4 regions of the Streptomyces sp. NPDC041940 genome follow, and region 3 is predicted to be linked to each of the others. Evidence: riboswitches for the same ligand, from Rfam matches in the RefSeq annotation. Region 3 holds a riboswitch; each other region holds the start of a gene.
The links. Region 3 has a riboswitch for cyclic di-AMP ahead of ACZ6I3_RS22930 (transglycosylase family protein). Riboswitches for the same ligand answer to the same signal wherever they lie in the genome.
Positions count from the first base shown of each region.

Region 1 (3,954 bases), on a different contig from region 3:
GCGTCGCACAGCTCCACGAGTGCCGTCTTCGCGGCGCACTCGGGCAGGGGGGCCAGCGCCGAACGGGCGTCCTCGGCGTAGCGGACGGTGTCCTTCCGGGCCTGTTCCAGCGCCGGGTGGGCGCGCAGCAGGCGCAGGGCCTCGGCGTGCCGCTGGTCGTCGGTGAGGTCGGAGTCCAGCAGCTCGCACAGGGCGATGTCATCCGCGAGCCCGAGCCGGGCCGCCCGCTCGCGCAGCCGCAGCACCGGCATCGTGGGGATGCCCTCGCGCAGATCGGTGCCGGGCGTCTTGCCGGACTCGTGCGAGTCGGAGGCGATGTCCAGGACGTCGTCGGCGAGCTGGAAGGCGACGCCGAGCCGCTCGCCGTACTGGGTCAGCACGTCCACGGTCGTCTCGCCGGCGCCGGACATCATCGCGCCGAACCGGCACGACACGGCCACCAGCGAACCGGTCTTGCCGCCCAGCACGTCCAGATAGTGCTCGACGGGGTCGCGGCCGTCCTGCGGTCCGGCCGTCTCCAGGATCTGTCCGGTCACCAGCCGTTCGAACGCCTCGGCCTGCACCCGCACCGCCTCGGGGCCGAGGTCGGCCAGGGTGTGCGAGGCACGGGCGAAGAGGAAGTCGCCGGTGAGGACCGCGACGGAGTTGCCCCAGCGGGTGTTCGCGCTCGCCACCCCGCGGCGCACCGTCGCCTCGTCCATCACGTCGTCGTGGTACAGCGTGGCGAGGTGGGTCAGCTCCACGACGACGGCCGACGGCACGATCCCGGGCGCGTACCGGTCACCGAACTGGGCGGACAGCATCACGAGCAGCGGACGGAACCGCTTGCCACCGGCCCGCACCAGGTGCTGGGCGGCCTCCGTGATGAAGGGCACCTCGCTCTTGGTGGCCTCGAACAAGCCTTCCTCGACAGCCGCCAACCCGGCCTGGACATCGGCTTCCAGAGCCTGGTCCCGCACGCTCAGCCCGAACGGCCCGACGTCGGTCACGAGGGGTCTCCTGTCTGCTGTGTCTGCCGGTGATTACGCGGATTGTCGATAGGTCGCTGCCATCACTCGAGTCAGCGTATCCGGTCACGTTTCGATCACCGCCAGCGCCCATGGTTACAGGCCGGGTGGTATCTGATCACGACCGTTATGTTTTCGATCAGCTCATAAGAACAGACATTTATCGACTTACCAGGAGGTAGTGAGATATACACGATTTGCCATGACGATTGAGCAAATTCCCATTGGCGGTAATTGCCCCACAGGCTCGTGATCAGTGAGTTGAGTCACGTTAACCCCTGTGCCGCGCCACCCGGGCATCGACCCGTACCCCCTTCAGCCGAACGCCAGTTGAACCTTGCCTGTCGCAAAGGATCAAGCGGGCCAAATGCCCCCGACCAAGGTCAACCGCGCGATATGTGACTCCGGTGCTTGTTCCCGACATGTGCTTTCGCATACGTTCCCGGCCTGTCCGGCGGACGCCGAATCCTGCCACCGCCCGGACCCCCACAACGAACCGACTCACTCACGCAGGGCAGGAGCGGGGGACCCAGGTAAGTCGCCGGTCCGCACAGCGGCACGGCTCGGGGTGAAGCCGCGCACGGCAGTACACCGCCGTACGCGGCCGGGCACCTCCCGGCCCGAACCCGACAGCTCACCTCGCAGGCGCCGGAGAGGAATTTCGCCATGGCCGGACGAGGCAAGCACCGTCGCCCCAGAACCAACCCGCTCTCCCGAGGTGTCGCCATCGCGGGCACCGGCGGAGCGGCACTCACCCTCCCGCTCCTCGGAGCCACCTACGCGAGCGCCGCCGAGGCGCCGCAGAGCGCACCCGCCGTCGCACAGTCCGTGCAGCGGGCCGCCCAGCCCAAGTCGCTCACGTACACCGTGGCCAAGGGCGACACCCTCTACCGCATCGCGGACAAGTACGACGTCGCGGGCGGCTGGAAGAAGCTCTACAAGGACAACCGCTCCGCCATCGGCGACAGCCCGAAGCTGATCCACCCGGGTCTGAAGCTGAAGGTGTCGACGACCAAGGCCGCCGCCGCCCCGAAGAAGGCGGCCAAGCCGGCCGCCGCGGCCAAGCCGGCCGGTGGCGTCGCCAAGGTCACCCAGGCCTCCGCCAAGACCTACGCCGACAACCTCGACGGTTGGATCCGCGAGGCGCTGGACATCATGGCGCAGAAGGGCATCCCGGGGTCGTACGACGGCATCCACCGCAACGTCATGCGCGAGTCGTCCGGCAACCCCCAGGCGATCAACAACTGGGACTCCAACGCGGTCAAGGGCACCCCGTCCAAGGGCCTGCTCCAGACCATCGACCCGACCTTCCAGGCCTACCACGTGGACGGCACGTCGTGGGACCCGTACGACCCGGTCGCCAACATCACGGCGGCCTGCAACTACGCGGCCGACCGCTACGGCTCGATCGACAACGTCAACGGCCCGTACTGATCCGCCCGGCCCAGCAGTCGCTCGAGGACGACGGCGATGCCGTCGTCCTCGTTCGACAGGGTGATCTCGTCGGCCACGGCCTTGAGTTCGGGATGGGCGTTCGCCATCGCGACGCCATGGGCGGCCCAGTCGAACATCGGGATGTCGTTGGGCATGTCACCGAAGGCGATGGTGTCCGCCGGCCGCAGCCCCAGATGCTCGGCCGCCAGCGCCAGGCCCGTCGCCTTGGTGACGCCGCACGGCTGGAGCTCTACCGTGCCGGGCCCCGACATCGTCACCGTCGCCAGTGAGCCGACCACCGAACGGGCCGTCGCCGCCAACTCGTCGTCCGTCAGGTAGGGATGGCGCAGCAGCACCTTGCTGATCGGCTCGCCCCACAGGTGGTCGCGCCGCTCGACCCGTACGGCCGGCAGGGTCGGGTGCGGCATCAGATAGCCCGGCTCGATGAGCGTGAGCCCGTCGACCCCGTCCTGGTCGACCGCGGCGTACACCTCCCCCACCTCGGCCTCGATCTTGCCGAGCGCGGTCTCCGCCAGTTCCCGGTCCAGGGTGATGGACCACAGCAGCCGGTCCGCGCCCGCGTCGTACACCTGCGCGCCCTGCCCGCACACCGCGAGCCCCGTGCAGCGGAGGTCGTCGAGGAGCGGTCGCACACGCGGCGCCGGCCGGCCCGTCACCACGAGGTGCTGCGCACCGGTGTCCACCACCCGCGCGAGTGCGGCGAGCGACCGGTCGGAGAGGGTGTCGTCGCCGCGCAGCAGCGTTCCGTCCAAGTCGGTGGCGATGAGTGAATATGCGATGGGTGCGGCCATGATCAGAGAATACGGACAGCGCGCCCGTTCGTTTCATCCCCCGGCGCACGCCGATTGCCCGGTTGAAGGCCTCTGTACCAGTTGGCAACAACATGGTCCGCTACCTACCGTCGGGGCCGTCTCGAGCGGTACCTTCCATGTGTCCAGGGGGGACTTGATCGGGGGGTCAGGTTGAGCAGTGGGCGCATTCGCGTGGCTGGGCCCGGGGAGCTCGGCGAAGGGGAGAAGGAGCGCTGGCGCGCACTGCGCGCTGCCTCCGAGGCACCGCGCAACCCCTTCATGGAACCGGAGTTCACCGAAGCCGTCGGCCTGGTGAGGCCGCGGGCACGGGTCGCGGTGGTGTACGAGGGTCTGGAGCCGGTCGGCTTCCTGCCCTACGAACGGGGCCCGTTGGGCCAGGGCCGGGCGATCGGGCTCGGCGTCTCGGACGCGCAGGGGGCGATCCTGCGGCCCGGCCTGGACCTGGACACGGTCCGGCTCCTCAAGGCCTGCTCGGTGTCGAGCTTCGCCTTCGACAACCTGGAGGCCGAGCAGCGGCTGTTCGTCCGGTACGCGGCCGAGGAGCACGCCACCTACGTCGTCGACGTGGAGAAGGGCTACGAGACGTACGAGTCGGTGCTGCGCGCCCAGTCGCCGAAGTTCCTGAAGACCACCCTGGCCAAGGAGCGCAAGCTGGGACGGCAGGCCGGCGAGACGCGGTT
Region 1 is NZ_JBVJBP010000028.1:22,904-26,857, reverse strand. It holds gene ACZ6I3_RS34570 (polyprenyl synthetase family protein) at 1-989, opposite strand, end outside; cyclic di-AMP (ydaO/yuaA leader) riboswitch at 1,496-1,670, shown strand; gene ACZ6I3_RS34565 (transglycosylase SLT domain-containing protein) at 1,674-2,441, shown strand; gene ACZ6I3_RS34560 (HAD family hydrolase) at 2,405-3,253, opposite strand; gene ACZ6I3_RS34555 (GNAT family N-acetyltransferase) at 3,440-3,954, shown strand, end outside.
Region 1: linked by a shared signal. The riboswitch ahead of ACZ6I3_RS34565 (transglycosylase SLT domain-containing protein) and the one ahead of ACZ6I3_RS22930 (transglycosylase family protein) in region 3 are both predicted to bind cyclic di-AMP.

Region 2 (3,954 bases), on a different contig from region 3:
CACGGCGGAGGAGGTCCAGGAGGTCGCCAAGGCCCGCCTGCGGCCCGACAACCGCGCGGTGCTCGTCTACGAGCCCGTCGCCGACGAGGCCGGCGAGGACGCCGACACCATCGAGGACACCGCAGCCGCGGCCACGAACGAGAACGAGGAGGCGGCCAAGTGACCGAGCTCGCCACAATGGACTTCCACCCCCGGCCCCAGGCGGGCGAGGCCAAGCCCTGGGCCTTCCCGGCCCCCGAGCGCGGCACGCTCGACAACGGCCTCACCGTGCTGCGCTGCCACCGCCCCGGCCAGCAGGTCGTCGCCGTGGAGGTGCTGCTGGACGCCCCGCTGGACGCCGAGCCGGCCGGCCTCGACGGTGTGGCCACGATCATGGCGCGGGCCTTCTCCGAGGGCACCGACAAGCACTCCGCCGAGGAGTTCGCCGCCGAGCTGGAGCGCGCCGGCGCCACCCTCGACGCGCACGCCGACCACCCGGGCGTCCGGCTGAGCCTGGAGGTCCCGGCCTCCCGGCTCGCCAAGGGCCTCGGCCTGATCGCCGACGCCCTCCGGGCACCCGCGTTCGCCGACAGCGAGGTCGAGCGGCTGGTCGCCAACCGCCTGGACGAGATCCCGCACGAGCTGGCCAACCCCGCCCGCCGTGCCGCCAAGGAGCTCTCCAAGGAGCTGTTCCCGGTGGGCTCGCGCATGTCGCGGCCCCGGCAGGGCACCGAGGAGACGGTCGCCGCGATCGACTCCGCGGCCGTACGCGGCTACTACGAGAAGCACGTCCGCCCGGCGACCGCCACCGCCGTGGTCGTCGGCGACCTCACCGGCATCGACCTCGACGCGCTGCTCGGCGACACGCTGGGCGCCTGGACCGGCTCCTCGGCCGAGCCGCGGCCGGTGCCGCCGGTGACCGCCGACGACTCGGGCCGGGTCGTCATCGTGGACCGCCCGGGCGCCGTCCAGACGCAGCTGCTGATCGGCCGGATCGGCTCGGACCGGCACGACCGCGTCTGGCCCGCCCAGGTGCTCGGCACGTACTGCCTCGGCGGCACCCTCACCTCCCGCCTGGACCGCGTCCTGCGGGAGGAGAAGGGCTACACCTACGGCGTGCGGGCGTTCGCCCAGGTCCTCAGGTCCGCCCCGGACGGGACCGGTGCCGCGATGCTCGCCATCAGCGGCTCCGTGGACACCCCCAACACGGGCCCTGCCCTCGAGGACCTCTGGACGGTGCTGCGCACCCTCGCCGCCGAGGGGCTGACCGACGCCGAGCGGGACGTCGCCGTGCAGAACCTGGTCGGCGTGGCGCCGCTCAAGTACGAGACGGCGGCGGCCGTCGCGAGCACGCTGGCGGACCAGGTCGAGCAGCACCTGCCCGACGACTACCAGGCCGCGCTGTACCGGCAGCTCGCCGCGACCGGCACCGTGGAGGCCACCGCGGCGGCCGTCAGCGCCTTCCCGGTGGACCGTCTGGTGACCGTCCTCGTCGGCGACGCGGCGCAGATCAAGGGCCCCGTGGAGGCCCTCGGCATCGGCGAAGTCGTCGTGGTCGCCGCCGAGTAGCGGGAGGCGAGCGCCACGCGCGCGGAGGGGCCCTGGTTGTCTTCTAAGGCACCAGGGCTCCTTTATGCCCGAATTGGGGCGGGAGTTTCCCGTCTGCCCTGTGGGATGCGCTACAAAAACCGGGATCCGTTTGGGAATTGAAAGTGGCGCCGCTTAGCGTCGTCCGGGCTGTTCGTCAGGCAGTGCGCCGCACCCGCGGCACCGGACAGTCATCGCCGAGTCCCCGTACGGCGCGAGCCAGGGGAGCCGGGGACCCACCGTAGTCCCTGGGGTGAATCGGACGCCCGCGCGAGTCGCGAGGGGGTCCGTAGGAGACCTTCCTGCTCCGAACCCGTCAGCTAACCCGGTAGGCGAGAGGGAAGGAAAGGAACAGCCACCACATGGCGTTCACGCGCGCCACCGGGAAGCACCGTCGTCCCAGCAGGATCCAGCGCCGCACGGCCCACGTCGCGGGTGTCGCGGCCCTCGCCACCACCGGCGTCGTCGGCACGGTGGCCGCCCCGGCCTTCGCCGCGGAGCCCGCTGCCGAGCAGACGGGCCTCACCCCGGTCGTCACCATGGGCGACACCGTGGCCCAGAAGATCGACGCCCAGGCCGTCGCCCAGAAGCAGGCGGCCGAAGAGGCCGTCGCCAAGAAGAAGGCCGAGGAGGCCGCCCGCGAGCGCGCCGCCGAGGCGGCCAAGGAGGCCAAGGAGCGCGCCGAGAAGGCCCGCGAGGCCAAGGAGCGTGCCGCCCGCGAGGCCGAGCGCAAGCGCCTCAACACCTTCGTGTCCCCGATCTCCGGCTCGTACGTCTCCACCGGCTACAAGAGCGGCGGCGCCGTCTGGTCCTCCGGCAGCCACACCGGGGTCGACTTCCACGCCTCCAGCGGCACGGCCGTCCACTCGGTCGGCATGGGTGAGGTCGTCGAGGCCGGCTGGGGCGGTTCGTACGGCAACCAGGTCGTGATCAAGATGAACGACGGGACGTACACCCAGTACGGCCACCTGTCGTCCAGCAGCGTCTCGGTGGGCCAGAAGGTCACCCCCGGCCAGCAGATCGGCCTCTCCGGCGCGACCGGCAACGTCACCGGCCCGCACCTGCACTTCGAGGCCCGCACCGGCCCCGACTACGGCTCCGACATCGACCCCGTCGCCTACCTCCGCTCGCACGGCGTGAACGTCTGAAACACCGAACGGCGACTGTCCTTCCCGAAAGCCCCGGCTCCCCGAGCCGGGGCTTTCGGCGTTCGCGACGGCCGACTGTCCAAAAAATATCCCTGATTTCCTGCCTGCCGTCGGAAATTCCGGCTCATTGCAATAGAGTCACGGAACACACGTCACCAGTCGACGTTTCACGGGGATTAAGGGGAGGTCGGTCATGCGTATTCCCGCGCACTCGGTGTGCACGGCCATCCGGGACGACATCGTCGCGGGAGTCTACGAGCGCGGCGGCCGGCTCACCGAGGAACTCCTCGCGCGCCGCTACGGCGTCTCGCGCGTCCCCGTCCGGGAGGCCCTGCGCACCCTGGAGGCCGAGGGCTTCGTGGTCACCCGGCGGCACGCGGGCGCGTGCGTCGCCGAACCCACCGAGCAGGAGGCCGCCGACCTGCTGGAGATGCGCATGCTGCTGGAGCCGCTGGGCGCCGCCCGGGCCGCCCAGCGCCGCACCGAAGCCCATCTGAAGGTCCTGCGCGGCCTGGTCCGGCTCGGCCAGGAGCGCGCCCGCCGGGGCAACAGCGACGACCTGCGCTCGCTGGGCGGCTGGTTCCACGAGACGCTCGCCCAGGCCTCCGGCAGCCCCGCGCTGACCTCGATGCTCACCCAGCTCCGGCACAAGATCGCCTGGATGTACGCCGTGGAGGCACCGGCCGGACCCGTGGAGTCCTGGGCCGAGCACGGCGCGATCGTGGACGCGGTGGCGCGCGGCGACAGCGAGCGCGCGCGGGCGGTCACGGCGCTGCACACCGAGCGCGCGACGGCCGCGCACCGGCTGCGTTTCGGCTCCGCCGGGGAGCGCGCCGAGCGTGTGAGGAACTCGCAACATGCCGTAAACACGGCAAGCCTGCGGCATTAACACGGGAGCCGTATACAAAGGGTGGGTAATTCGCGGGGGATTATTTCTGCTGCCCGCCGACAGGAAATGCACGGGAAAGGCGAAGAGCTCGCCCGATGAATTCGGACGAGCTCTTCAGGGTGCGCCGGGTCAGGCGCGGGGAAATACTCAGACGGTCTCGGGAAGCTCCTCGAGCCCCTCGGAGACCAGCTTGGCCAGCCGGTCCAGAGCGGCGTCCGCGCCCTCGGCGTCGGAGGCGAGGACGATCTCCTCGCCGCCCTGGGCGCCCAGGCCGAGGACGGCCAGCATGGAGGCCGCGTTGACGGGGTTGCCGTCTGCCTTGGCGATCGTCACCGGGACGCCTGCGGCCGT
Region 2 is NZ_JBVJBP010000027.1:13,984-17,937, reverse strand. It holds gene ACZ6I3_RS33985 (M16 family metallopeptidase) at 1-163, shown strand, start outside; gene ACZ6I3_RS33980 (M16 family metallopeptidase) at 160-1,548, shown strand; cyclic di-AMP (ydaO/yuaA leader) riboswitch at 1,752-1,916, shown strand; gene ACZ6I3_RS33975 (M23 family metallopeptidase) at 1,929-2,714, shown strand; gene ACZ6I3_RS33970 (GntR family transcriptional regulator) at 2,908-3,603, shown strand; gene ACZ6I3_RS33965 (HPr family phosphocarrier protein) at 3,751-3,954, opposite strand, start outside.
Region 2: linked by a shared signal. The riboswitch ahead of ACZ6I3_RS33975 (M23 family metallopeptidase) and the one ahead of ACZ6I3_RS22930 (transglycosylase family protein) in region 3 are both predicted to bind cyclic di-AMP.

Region 3 (3,954 bases):
ACCTGCGGAGCGCTGGTCACTGCTGTCTTCGCGAAAGGTCTCCGTATGCTCTCCGGGAACGGTCGGCACCGTCGCCCCCGCCAGGCTCCGGCTCTCCTCGTCGCGGCCGGAGTGACCGGCTCCGCCATCGCGATCCCGCTCCTCGGAGCCACCGGCGCCAGCGCGGCCGACGGCACGACCTGGGACCGGATCGCGGACTGCGAGACCGGCGGCGCCTGGAGCCAGAACAGCGGCAACGGCTACTTCGGCGGCCTGCAGTTGTCGCAGGAGGACTGGGAGAACAACGGCGGGCTCGACTACGCCCCGAGCGCCGACCTGGCCAGCCGTTCCCAGCAGATAGCCGTGGCCGAGAGAATCCTCGCCGACCAGGGAGCCGGCGCCTGGCGCACCTGCGGGCTGCTCTCCGGCCTCGAGCAGGACAAGAACTCGTCCGGCTCGGACGGCTCGTCCGACTCATCTGATTCGTCGGATTCATCCGGATTGCTCGACTCGCTCGGGTCGTCCCCCTCGTCGTCCGGCTCGTCGTCTTCCGGCGAGTCGTCGACCTCGAAGGACGAATCCACCAAGTCCGACAAGTCGCCCGACTCCGAGGATTCCGCCTCGGGGGACCAGGAGCCCGACAGCTCCCCCTCGGCGACGCCCGAGCCTGGCAAGTCCGACAACTCGCGGCAGGACGACGACTCTTCGGCGTCCGCCGAGACCGACACCGGCTCCGGCCGCCATCGCGGCCCCAGCGCCGACGAGACCCCCGCGTCCGAGAGCGGCCGCGCGGGCGAGTCCACCGGTCGTCACGCCTCGCGCGACGACCGCGGCGACGAGGGCTCCGGTGACTCGTCGGAGGGCGCCTACATCGTGGGGATCGGTGACAGCCTCTGGTCCATCGCCGACTCCCTTGACATCACCGGCGGATGGCACGAGCTCTACGACGGCAACAAGAAGGCCGTCGGTGCCGACCCGGACCTCATCCGCCCCGGTGAGAAGCTCACGGTAGAGGGCGAAGCGGACGGGAAGTAGCGGTTCGGGCAGTGCGGAAACGGGGGTGGAAGTCGCCCCGAAACCGCGCGAGTTCGCGTCATGTTTCGCGGCGAATGTCCCGTTTGGTGCCCGTGAGAGATAGATCTCAGAAGCCCTGATCGTCTTTGAAATTCGGCGGATCGCGTGGCTACGGTCGGGACCGCTCGTCACCACGAGCCCCGGCTGCCGCAACGCCGAATCCTGCCAGCGGCCGTACGGGAACAGTCGTCGCGTCAAGCGCCGTAGGCAGGAGCGGGGGACCCAAGGTAGGTGCCCGACCGGCCAGTTGCGCCGGAAGGGCTTGGGGTGAAGCCGTGTCCCGGGAGGGACGCGGCCGGGCAACTCAACCGGCCCGAACCCGACAGCTCACCTCGCAGGCGTCGGTGAGGGGATCCTTCCATGCTGTTTTCCAGCAAGGGCAAGCACCGTCGTCCGTCCAAGGCCAGCCGTGCCATCGCCGTCGCCGGTGTCACCGGTGCCGCTGTCGCCGCCCCGCTGATGGCGGCCGGCGGCGCCTCCGCCGCCACCGCCTCCGAGTGGGACGCCGTCGCCCAGTGCGAGGCCGGCGGCAACTGGTCCATCAACACCGGCAACGGCTACTACGGCGGTCTGCAGTTCTCCGCCTCCACCTGGTCCGGCTACGGCGGCACCAAGTACGCCGCCACCGCCGACCAGGCCACCAAGGCGCAGCAGATCGAGATCGGCGAGAAGGTCCTCGCGGGTCAGGGCAAGGGTGCCTGGCCGGTCTGCGGCAAGGGCCTGTCGAACGCCAGCGGCGGCGGCTCCTCCTCGAACGACTCCGGCGACTCCGGCAGCTCCTCGCAGCAGAGCGAGCAGAGCACCGAGTCCCGCGAGACCCAGCAGCAGCCGGCCTCCCGCTCCGACGAGCGTCCGGCCGCCAAGAAGACCGTCACCACCCCGACCGGCAAGAAGGTCAAGAAGGGCGACGGCGAGTACAAGGTGGCCAAGGGCGACACCCTGAGCTCGATCGCGGCGGACAAGAAGGTCGAGGGCGGCTGGGAGAAGCTGTTCCAGCTGAACAAGGACATCGTCGAGGACGCCAACCTCATCTACCCGGGCCAGCAGCTGCACCTGAAGTAAGCAGCGGCCCTCCGCCCCTCAGGGGGCGGCCCCCGTCCCCACGGGCTCCCCGCTCCGGTGCGTCTTCCCCCCGTACGCACCGGGGCGGGGTTTTTTCTGCCGGTCTTTGCGTTCCGGCTTTGTTCCGTTCGGAAACAATTTACTCTCGGTTCTGTCCATGGGGTGGGCGACCCGGTGGCCGATCGGCCCGAGCCGGTTAGGCTCATGTCGCGAGCCACCACGGCCCGCACCTCGCCGGGTCCCCGCGGCCCGCGTACCCGCGTCACATAAGAAGGAGATGCTCGTGCCGTCCATCGACGTCGTCGTAGCCCGGGAAATCCTGGACTCCCGAGGCAACCCCACGGTCGAGGTCGAGGTCGGCCTCGACGACGGCAGCACCGGTCGTGCCGCCGTCCCGTCCGGCGCCTCCACGGGCGCCTTCGAGGCCATCGAGCTGCGTGACGGCGACTCGAACCGCTACCTCGGCAAGGGTGTGGAGAAGGCCGTCCTCGCGGTCATCGAGCAGATCGGCCCGGAGCTCGTCGGCTACGACGCCACCGAGCAGCGCCTGATCGACCAGGCGATGTTCGACCTGGACGCCACCGACAACAAGGGCTCCCTCGGCGCCAACGCCATCCTCGGCGTCTCCCTCGCCGTCGCCCACGCCGCCTCCGAGGCCAGCGACCTGCCGCTGTTCCGCTACCTGGGCGGCCCGAACGCGCACCTGCTCCCGGTGCCGATGATGAACATCCTGAACGGCGGCTCGCACGCCGACTCCAACGTGGACATCCAGGAGTTCATGATCGCCCCGATCGGCGCGGAGTCCTTCTCCGAGGCCCTGCGCTGGGGCGCCGAGGTCTACCACACGCTGAAGAAGGTCCTGAAGAGCAAGGGCCTGGCCACCGGCCTCGGCGACGAGGGCGGCTTCGCCCCGAACCTCGGCTCCAACCGCGAGGCCCTCGACCTCATCCTCGAGGCGATCAAGGAGGCCGGCTACACCCCCGGCGAGCAGATCGCCCTCGCCCTCGACGTGGCCGCGTCCGAGTTCTACAAGGACGGCGCCTACACCTTCGAGGGCAAGACCCGCTCCGCCGCCGAGATGACCGAGTACTACGCCGAGCTCGTCGACGCGTACCCGCTCGTCTCCATCGAGGACCCGCTGTTCGAGGATGACTGGGACGGCTGGAAGGTCCTCACCGAGAAGCTCGGCGACAAGGTCCAGATCGTCGGCGACGACCTGTTCGTCACCAACCCCGAGCGCCTCGCCCGCGGCATCGACGAGAACGCCGCCAACGCCCTGCTGGTCAAGGTCAACCAGATCGGCTCGCTGACCGAGACCCTGGACGCCGTCGAGCTGGCCCAGCGCAACGGCTTCAAGTGCATGATGTCCCACCGCTCCGGCGAGACCGAGGACGTCACCATCGCCGACCTGGCCGTCGCCACCAACTGCGGCCAGATCAAGACCGGCGCCCCGGCCCGCTCCGAGCGCGTCGCCAAGTACAACCAGCTGCTGCGCATCGAGGAGATCCTCGACGACGCGGCGGTCTACGCCGGCCGCAGCGCCTTCCCGCGCTTCAAGGGCTGACCCGGGTGACCCGTTAAGGGTCAAGCCTGAGCCAGTCGTACGTACGTCCCCGTACTCGGTCCCGTACCGTGTCCGGGGACGTACGCGCGTCGGACGGTGGAGCGGGAGAGCGGGGAGACCATGGCCGTGAAGGACCGGGACCGTTTCTCCACCGCGACCAGGATCCGGCTGCTCGGCGAGCAGACCGCGGCCCGGGTCTACCGCTCCCAGACCCGGCGCCAGGCCCGCCGCTCCCGGCTGACCGGCCGGGCCGCGCTGCTCGCCCTGGTGATGTG
Region 3 is NZ_JBVJBP010000013.1:180,206-184,159, forward strand. It holds gene ACZ6I3_RS22925 (transglycosylase family protein) at 46-1,014, shown strand; cyclic di-AMP (ydaO/yuaA leader) riboswitch at 1,243-1,409, shown strand; gene ACZ6I3_RS22930 (transglycosylase family protein) at 1,414-2,115, shown strand; gene eno (phosphopyruvate hydratase) at 2,399-3,679, shown strand; gene ACZ6I3_RS22940 (FtsB family cell division protein) at 3,800-3,954, shown strand, end outside.

Region 4 (3,954 bases), on a different contig from region 3:
TCGTCGAGGGCGGCGAGGACCCGGCGGCCCCGCTCGGTCTCCAGGTGCTTGGCGGCGCCGCCGGCCCGTGCGCTGTCGACGGTCGTACCGGGCCGGTACTTGCCCGTGAGGAAGCCGGACGCGAGGGCGTAGTACGGGACGGCCGCCAGGCCGGAGCGCTCGGCGAGGTCCTGGAGCTCGCCCTCGTAGGTGTCGCGGGAGACCAGGTTGTAGTGGGGCTGGAGGGCGACATACCGGGCGAGGCCCTCGCGGTCGGAGAACTCCAGGGAGGCCCGCAGCCGCTCCGCCGAGATGTTGGAGGCGGCTATGTGCCGCACCTTCCCGGCCTTCACCAGCTCGTCGAGCGCCCCGATGATCTCCTCCACCGGCACGTCGGGCTGGTCGAAGTGGGTGTAGTAGAGGTCGATGTAGTCGGTGCGCAGGCGGCGCAGCGAGGCGTCGGCGGCGGCCTTGATGTTGGCGGCGGACAGGCCCTGGAACTCGGGGTGCTGGCTGACCTTCGTGGCGACGACGACATCGGCACGGTTGCCGCGCGCCTCGAGCCACTTGCCGAGGACGGTCTCGGACTCGCCGCCCTGGTTGCCGTCGACCCACGCGGAGTAGACGTCCGCGGTGTCGACGAAGTTGCCGCCGACGGCGGTGTACGCGTCGAGCACGGCGAACGACTGCGCCTCGTCGGCGGTCCAGCCGAAGACGTTGCCACCGAGGGCGAGCGGGAAGATTTCGAGGCCGGAGGAGCCGAGCTTGCGAAGAGAAGTCATGCTCCTCGTCAACAGCCGTGCTGGAACGGCTCATTCCGGAGCGGACGCAAAGGTCCTGTAAACACCCCCGCGCACACCGAAAACCGGCAGCCCTGACGTCGGGGGGTCGTCGTCAGGGCTGCCGGTGCTTCGACTGGCTTGTGCCGCTTACGGGTTCAGTCCCTTGCCCCGCAGCCACGCCGTCGGGTCGATCCCGCTGCTGGAGCCGCCGGAGTGCACCTCGAGGTGCAGGTGGGCGCCGGTGACGTTGCCGGTGGCACCGACACGGCCGATGACATCGCCCGTGCTGACCTTCTGGCCGACGCTGACGCCGATGGAGGACTGGTGCGCGTACCAGATCTCCGTGCCGTCATCGAGGGTGAGGACCGTCTTGTAGCCGTACGAGCCGTTCCAGCCCGCCTCGGTGATGGTGCCGCTGTGCACCGCCTTGATCGGCGTGCCCGTGGGGGCGGCGAAGTCGAGACCCGTGTGGTAGCCGGAGGACCAGTAGGCGCCGGCCTGGCCGAAGGTCGAGGTGAGCGTGTACGAGGAGGTCGGCAGCGTGAACTGCTTGGCCAGGGCGGCGAGCCGCTCGGCCTCGGCCTTCTTCTCGGCCGCCTCCTCCGCCTTCTTCTTGGCCTCGGCGGCCTTGGCCTTGGCTTCTTCCTTCGCCTTGGCCACGGCTTCCGCGGCCGCCTTCTCGGCGGCGTCGGCGGCGTCCTGCGCTGCCTTGGTGTCGATCTGGTCCTGCTGGTACTCGACCTGGGCCATGATCCGGGCGCGCAGCGCCTCGCCGGCGCCGGAGGAGTTCTCCTCGGTGTCCGCGTCCGCCGTGGCGGTGCCGAGACCGCTGAGCGGAGTCGAGGAACCCGCGGAGGTGTCGTCGTCCGAGATGAGGGAACCCACCGAGGGCAGGTCCGGCACGGAGATGGAGACCGGCGGCTTGCCGGTCTGGGCGCTGGCCATGCCGCCCGCGCCGACGGCGGCTATGACGCCGACGCCCAGGACGGTGGAGCTGCGGGCGAGACCTCCGCCGCGCTGCTTGGTGACGCGGTGCCGGCCACGGACGGGACGGATGGATTCCTCGGTGGGGTTCCACTCCTGGAACGGGCCCTCGTCGGTGCGCTGACCGCCGTAGCCGAAAGTCTCGGTGTCGCGCTGGTTCCGCGCGAACGGGGCCGCGGGGGCAGGCCGGTTGGACGCCACGTGGGCGTACTCCTTTCCTTCCTTCTCGCCTACCGGGTTAGCTGACGGGTTCGGAGCAGGAAGGTCTCCTACGCGCGTATACCGACCGTGCTTCCACGGCGGTTTACGCCCGATTCACCCCAAGTGGTGGTTCCCCGGTTCCCTTTCGGGATTCGGCGCGTGCGCACGGAGCCGCCTTCTGTGACGGCTGGGACGACCGCGCTGCGTTATCGAACGTTAATAGACCCGGGGAGTGGATTCCAGCGATTCCACTTGATCATTAACCTTTTTCGTGCGGACTTACCTGCCATGACCGGCTTAAATCGGGCGAGTTGACCGCTCCGTAAGTGACTACGGGGTATTGACGACGTGTCAGTTGCTATGCGGAGCGGCGCGCTTCACTCACTGGCAGTAACGGGGGTGCGCGAACCGGAAAACACCGAGGGCCGGAACCCTTTCGGATTCCGGCCCTCGGCCTTCAGTAGCGGGGACAGGATTTGAACCTGCGACCTCTGGGTTATGAGCCCAGCGAGCTACCGAGCTGCTCCACCCCGCGTCGTTGTGATTCCAGTGTACGCCATCCGCGGGACCACTCGTGACCACCCGCCCGCTACAGCAGATGGCGGTTGGGGGCCTTGGCCCGCCGCTCGTGTTCCGGGAGGACGACGACCTCCGCGCCACCGGCCGCCAGAACCCCGCTGCCGTCGGCGTCCCGGACGAAGGTGTCCGGCTCCCGCCAGGCGGTGACCACGCGGCGGACGCCCGCGTCGAGGACCAGCCGGGCACAGGGTGCGGGGCGGGAGGCACGGCGGGCGCAGGGCTCCAGGCTGCTGTACACCGTTGCGGTGGCGAGGCGCGGGTCGGACGGGTCGAGCTTCGCCAGGGCCGCCTCCTCGGCGTGCGCGAGAGGGTCGCCGCCCTCGCGGGAGTGGCCGCGGGCCAGTTCCGTGCCGTCGGCCGCGACCACCACCGCGCCCACGCTGAACGCCGTGTCCGACGGCGGGCAGAGGTCCGCCAGTTCGCAGGCGAGGGCCAGCCAGTGATGGTCGGCCGCGGTGGCGAGGGGGCCGGTGCCCGGGGCGGTGGGTTCATAGCGCATGAGGACCACGTCCTCGATCCGCCGTGTCTCCAGCAGCCGGAGCCGGCCGCCCTGGTAGCCGCCGGGCCCGAAGAGGCGGGGGGCCTTCGGATCGCCGACGAAGAGCGGGGCGAGGACCAGCTGGAGTTCGTCGGCGAGGCCCTGGGTGAGGAGCTGGGTGTGAATCAGGCCACCTCCCTCGACCATGAGCCGTCGCACACCCCGCACGTCATGCAGGTGGGTGAGGAGCCGCCGCCAGTCGAGGTCGGTGCCGAGGGGGACCACGTCGGTGGCGAGGCCGAGGGCCCGGGCCCGCTCGGCGCCCTGGTCGGTCGTGTAGAGGACCTTCTCGCCGCCGGTGTGCCAGAAGTGGGCCTCCGGGTCGAGTTCGCCGGTACCGCTGACGGTGACCTTGAGGGGGTATTCCGGTCGGCCTGCAGCCGTGCGGGCGGCGCGGCGCTCTTCCGAGTTGACCAGCAGGCGCGGGTTGTCGGCGCGGATGGTGCCGGCGCCGACCAGGATCGCGTCGACGGACGCCCGGACCTCGTCGACCCGGTCGAAGTCGGCCGGGCCGGACAGCAGCAGGCGTTCGGGCCCGGTGTCGTCCAGGTAGCCGTCGAGGGAGACGGCGGCGGACAGCAGGACGTACGGGTGAGGCATCGACGCTCCCCGGTCGGGTGGGACGGCGGACCGGGGAGACCTGAGGCCTGGCCCGCCGGGTCTTGGTTCAAGTTTGAAACAAACCTACACTGGCGGCATGACGACTCGCTGGCTCACCCCCGAGGAGCAACGCGCCTGGCGCGCGTACATCGCCTCCTCGCTGCTCCTGGAGGACGCGATCGACCGGCAGCTCCAGCAGGACGCCGGCATGCCGCACCTTTACTACTCCATCCTGTCCGTCCTGTCGGAGTCCCCCGAACAGCGCCTGCGCATGACCGATCTCGCCGAGCG
Region 4 is NZ_JBVJBP010000010.1:21,686-25,639, forward strand. It holds gene ACZ6I3_RS18445 (aldo/keto reductase) at 1-761, opposite strand, end outside; gene ACZ6I3_RS18450 (M23 family metallopeptidase) at 909-1,946, opposite strand; cyclic di-AMP (ydaO/yuaA leader) riboswitch at 1,958-2,114, opposite strand; tRNA gene ACZ6I3_RS18455 (tRNA-Met) at 2,408-2,481, opposite strand; gene ACZ6I3_RS18460 (dihydrofolate reductase family protein) at 2,536-3,663, opposite strand; gene ACZ6I3_RS18465 (MarR family winged helix-turn-helix transcriptional regulator) at 3,761-3,954, shown strand, end outside.
Region 4: linked by a shared signal. The riboswitch ahead of ACZ6I3_RS18450 (M23 family metallopeptidase) and the one ahead of ACZ6I3_RS22930 (transglycosylase family protein) in region 3 are both predicted to bind cyclic di-AMP.